2 regions of the Actinocorallia longicatena genome follow, and region 1 is predicted to be linked to the other one. Evidence: riboswitches for the same ligand, from Rfam matches in the RefSeq annotation. Region 1 holds a riboswitch; the other holds the start of a gene.

Evidence for each region. A riboswitch is a leader RNA that binds a small molecule or an ion and turns the genes downstream of it on or off. The one in region 1 is predicted to bind S-adenosylmethionine.
Region 2: it holds a riboswitch for S-adenosylmethionine, as region 1 does, so the genes downstream of both, thrC (threonine synthase) here and ABD785_RS17050 (aminotransferase class V-fold PLP-dependent enzyme) in region 1, are expected to answer to the same signal.

Annotation. Positions count from the first base shown of each region.
Region 1 is NZ_BAAAUV010000007.1:282,764-285,149, reverse strand. Features, by position in the region: gene ABD785_RS17055 (hypothetical protein) at 1-227, opposite strand, end outside; gene ABD785_RS17050 (aminotransferase class V-fold PLP-dependent enzyme) at 239-1,453, opposite strand; SAM riboswitch class IV at 1,505-1,619, opposite strand; gene ABD785_RS17045 (PIG-L family deacetylase) at 1,655-2,386, opposite strand, start outside.
Region 2 is NZ_BAAAUV010000013.1:8,089-10,474, reverse strand. Features, by position in the region: gene ABD785_RS24115 (alpha,alpha-trehalose-phosphate synthase (UDP-forming)) at 1-1,016, opposite strand, end outside; SAM riboswitch class I at 1,202-1,340, shown strand; gene thrC (threonine synthase) at 1,356-2,386, shown strand, end outside.

The sequences.
Region 1 (2,386 bases):
AGCCGCTCCTCGGTCAGTGTGTAGGAGGCCGTCCCCGACCGGTGCCCGCAGACCGTGGACAGCACCACCGCGGTGAGCGCCGCGCCCTTGTTCACGATGAGGAAGTCGGTCGCGTCGGCCGTGGCCAGCCCGATCGCGTGGACGGACGGCGGCCGCCAGCCCGGCAGGGCCGCCGCGAACCGTTCACGGGCGGCGGCCAGGTCGTCGAGCGTCGTCCAGGAATCCATGATCGGGGAGATTACCCGGCGAAGGCGCGCAGGGCCGCGACGAGCCGGTCGATGTGCTCGTCGGTGGTGCCGATGCCGATGCTGGCGCGCACGGCCGTGCCCTCGGGGCCGTCGCAGCCGCCCTCGCCCGCGCCGACCAGCCGCCGGACCAGCGGGTGGGCGCAGAACTTGCCGTCCCTGACGCCGATGCCGTGCTCGTCGGACAGGTGCTCGGCGACCGCGCGGGCCGGGTGCCCGGCGACGACGAAGGAGACGATGCCGACGCGCGGATGGCCGGGCCCCCACAGGCCGAGCTCGCGGACGGCCGGGATCGAGGCGAGGCCCGACCGGAGCCGGGCCAGGAGCCGCTCCTCCTCGGCGACCAGGACGTCCCAGTCGCGGAGGGTCTCGCAGGCCGCGGCCAGGGCGATCGCGCCCAGCACGTTCGGGGTCCCGGCCTCGTGCCGCTGCTCGGCGTCGCCGGCCCATTCGACCGTCCCGGCCTCGCCGACGTGCTTGCTGGCGCCGCCGCCGCGCAGGTAGGGGTCGGCGGCGCGAAGCCAGTCGGCCCGGCCGGCGAGGACGCCCGCCCCGAACGGCGCGTACAGCTTGTGGCCGGAGAACGCCACGTAGTCGAGGTTCTTCGCGTCGAGGGGCCGGTGCGGGGCGAGCTGGGCGGCGTCGACCGCGATCCGGGCACCGCAGCGGTGGGCGACCTCGGCCAGTTCGGCGATCGGCCACAGTTCGCCGGTCACGTTGGAGGCGGCCGTCACGACCAGCAGCCGCGGCCCGGACGGGCAGGAGCGCAGCGCCTCGGCGGCCGCCCGCAGCGCCTCGTCGGGCGAGCCCGGCGCGGGCAGCCGGACGGCGTTGCGCCACGGAAGCTGGGTGGCGTGGTGCTCGGACTCGAACACGACCACGGACGTCCCGGACGGCAGCGCCCTGGCCAGCAGGTTGAACGCGTCGGTGGTGTTGCGGACGAACACGACCGCCTGCGGCCCGCCGAGGAACCCCCGGACGGTCTCGCGCGCCTGCTCGTAGGCCCGGGTGGTGACCTGGGAGGCGTAGCCCGCGCCCCGGTGGACGCTGCTGTAGTAGGGCAGCGCCCTGGCCACGGCGTCCTGCACGGCCTCCAGACAGGGCGCGGAGGCGGCGTAGTCGAAGTTCGCGTAGGGCGCGACGCCCCCCTTGACGGGCACGGGGACGTCGGCGCCGACGATCTGCGGAATCCGGGTGAGAACGGACATGACCAAGCCTCCGGAGGCCTCGGGGATCCCGAAGCCGAAGGCTCAGTGAGGGATCCGCGCTTGCCCCGCACACTGCGCGCGGGGCCAGGTCGTCACCCGGACCACCCCACCGCGGAAGGAGGGTTGGCGGCCAGCAAGCCGGGGCTGTGTGCTGGCACTCATGACCTTGCCGTCAATGTAGCAAACCCCGGACGGCCTCCGTCAAGCCAGGCCCGCGAAGAGATCGTCTTCGTTCTCGGGGCCCTCGCCGCGCACCCGGACGAACGCCTCCTTGCCCATCATCATGGAGACGGCCTCGTCGGGCAGCCGCAGGAAGAAGATGTTCTCGCCCTGGCTGGCGTGCGCCCGCAGCGCGTTGATCTTCTGGGTGACGTGCTCCGAGACGTCCGTGACGGTCGTGATGATCTCGTCGGGGGTGCCGAAGTCCGGCGGCTCCGTGGCGTCCGCCATCCAGTCGACCTCGATCTCGTTGGCCTTCACGTACTCGAACATCTCGCGGATGCCCGACTTCGGGATGGCCGTGTAGTAGAGCTTCTGGGGGATGCCGGTGCGCTCGGTCGCGGCGACGGCGACCCGGTGGGCCTGGATGTGGTCGGGGTGCCCGTAGCCGCCGTTGTCGTCGTAGGTGACGACGACCTGCGGCCGGTAGTGCTCCATCAGCTTCTCCACCTGGGCGACGGCGGAGTCGAAGTCGACGTTGGCGAAGGAGTGCTCGGCGTGGTTGGCGTCCCAGCCGTCCATGCCGGAGTCCTGGTGGCCGAGGAGCTCGACGTGCTCGATCCCGAGGATCTTCGCGGACTCGGCGAGCTCGGCCAGGCGCGTCTCGCGGACCGCGTGCGGGTCGTGCCCTTCCTCACCCGGCTTGACCCCGCCGGGTCCGTCGCCCTGCTCGCCGTTGGTGCAGGTCACCAGAACGGTCCTGATCCCGGCCGC
Region 2 (2,386 bases), on a different contig from region 1:
TCGACCGCCGTGGTGTACTCGCGGTACTCCGGCACGTCGGTGCGCGACGGGTAGGCGAAGGCGACGTGGACGACCCTGCCGTGCCATTCGGGATGGTCGAGCAGCAGCTCCCAGTAGGCGGCCAGCCCGCGCACGATGTTCTTCGACAGCTCGGTCCTGTCGATCCTGATGATCATCTGCCGGTCGCCGACCTGGTCGCGGAGCTGGATCTTGCGGTCGGCGACGTCCTCCTCGGCGGCCCGGTCGCGCAGCGCTCCGCCGTCGACCCCCAGGCTGTGGACGCCGACCCCGGTGACCCTGCCCTGGTGGGTGACCCGCCGGTCCAGCCGGTCGACCTTCGCGCCGAGGATCTCCTCGCAGCAGTCCAGGAACGCCTCGGCCCAGCGCTCGCAGAGGAACCCCGCGTGGTCGGCGCCGAGGATGCCCTCCAGGATCTGGACGCCGATGTCGTCGGGGAGCAGCCGGTAGTACTCCGGCGGAGCCCACGGCGTGTGCGAGAAGTGGGAGATCCTCAGATCGGGACGGCGCTCACGCAGCATCGCCGGGACGAGCGTCAGGTGGTAGTCCTGCACGGCGACCTTCGCGCCCGGCCTGGCGTCCTGGGCGAGCGCGTCGGCGAAGGCCGCGTTGTAGGCCTCGTAGGACTGCCAGTCGCGGCGGGCGCGGGCGTCGAAGTGCGGTGCGGTGGGGGTGTAGTAGAGCATGTGGTGCACGAACCACAGGGTCGAGTTGGCGATCGAGTTGTAGGCCCGCTCGAAGGTCGACTCCGGGATGTCCAGCATGCGGACGGCGCCCGTCTCGTGGCCGGCGGCGTCCAGCCGTCCGTGCGGATCCTGGCGGGCGGCGATCCGGTCGGCCTCCGACAGGGCCGCGCACACCCACACCAGGTCGGTGCCCGCCGCGACCGACGCCAGGCCCGACACCAGCCCGCCGCCGCCTCTTCGCATGGTCAGGGTGCCGTCGTCGGTCTGGGAGAAGGAAACGGGCCCGCGATTGCTGGCGACGAGTACCTGCATGTGACGCAGTGTCGCATGAGGGAGAATTCCATGACTCCCCGGGGCGGCCATGGGTGATCAAGCACACATTCGGGCACGTTCCACGCGGTGCGGCGTCCGAGGAGTGAGACGGTGCGCGCGGACAAACGGACACCTGATGTAAAGTCAGGCACACAACTTCATAAGGCCTGCCGTTCCCGGCGGGCCGCTCATCCAGAGGGGTGGAGGGACCGGCCCTGCGAAGCCCCGGCAACCCTCCCGATCAGCCCGCGCTCCTGCGAGGCCCGGTCGGGACAGGTGCCAACTCCGGCCTGTGACCACAGTGGTGCACAGGGAAGATGAGGGAGAGGCCTCGCCACCATGCCCGCGAATCTGGGTAACGCCACCGCGCTCGTCTGCCGTGAATGCGGCCACTCGGTCGAACTCGGCCCCTTCTACGCGTGTGAGCAGTGTTTCGGCCCGCTCGAAGTCGCCTACGACCTCTCCAAGGTCACCCGTGAGGCGATCGAGGCGGGCCCGCACAACATCTGGCGCTACAAGGACCTTCTCCCGGTCCCCCCGAACGTCGCCGACATCCCCAACACCGAGCCCGGCTTCACCCGGCTCGTCAAGGCCGACCAGCTGGCGTCCGCGCTGGGCCTGCAGAACCTGTGGGTGAAGGACGACTCCGGCAACCCGACCCACTCCTTCAAGGACCGCGTCGTCGGCGTCGCGCTCGCCGCCGCCCGTGAGCTCGGCTTCAAGGTGCTCGCCTGCCCCTCGACCGGCAACCTCGCCAACGCCGTCGCCGCCGCGGCGGCCAGGGCCGGGATCCGGAGCGCGGTGTTCGTCCCCTCCGACCTGGAGCAGCAGAAGATCATCACCACCGCCGTGTACGACGGCACCTTCGTGACGGTCGACGGCAACTACGACGACGTGAACCGGCTGGCGTCGGAGCTGGCGGGGGAGCAGGAGGACTGGGCGTTCGTCAACGTCAACGTCCGTCCCTTCTACGCCGAGGGCTCCAAGACCCTCGGTTACGAGATCGCCGAGCAGCTCGGCTGGCGGCTGCCCGACCAGATCGTCGTGCCGATCGCGTCCGGGTCGCAGATCACCAAGATCGACAAGGCGTTCCAGGAGCTGATCAAGCTCGGGCTCGTCGAGGACAGGCCGTACAAGGTCTACGGCGCCCAGGCCGAGGGCTGCTCCCCGGTCTCGGCCGCGTTCAAGGCCGGCCACGACGTGGTCCGCCCGGTCAAGCCCGCCACGATCGCCAAGTCCCTGGCGATCGGCAACCCGGCCGACGGCCCCTACGTCCTGGACGTGGCCCGCCGTACCGGCGGCGCCATCGAGGACGTCACCGACGCCGAGGTCGTCGAGGGCATCCGGCTGCTGGCCCGCACGGAGGGGAT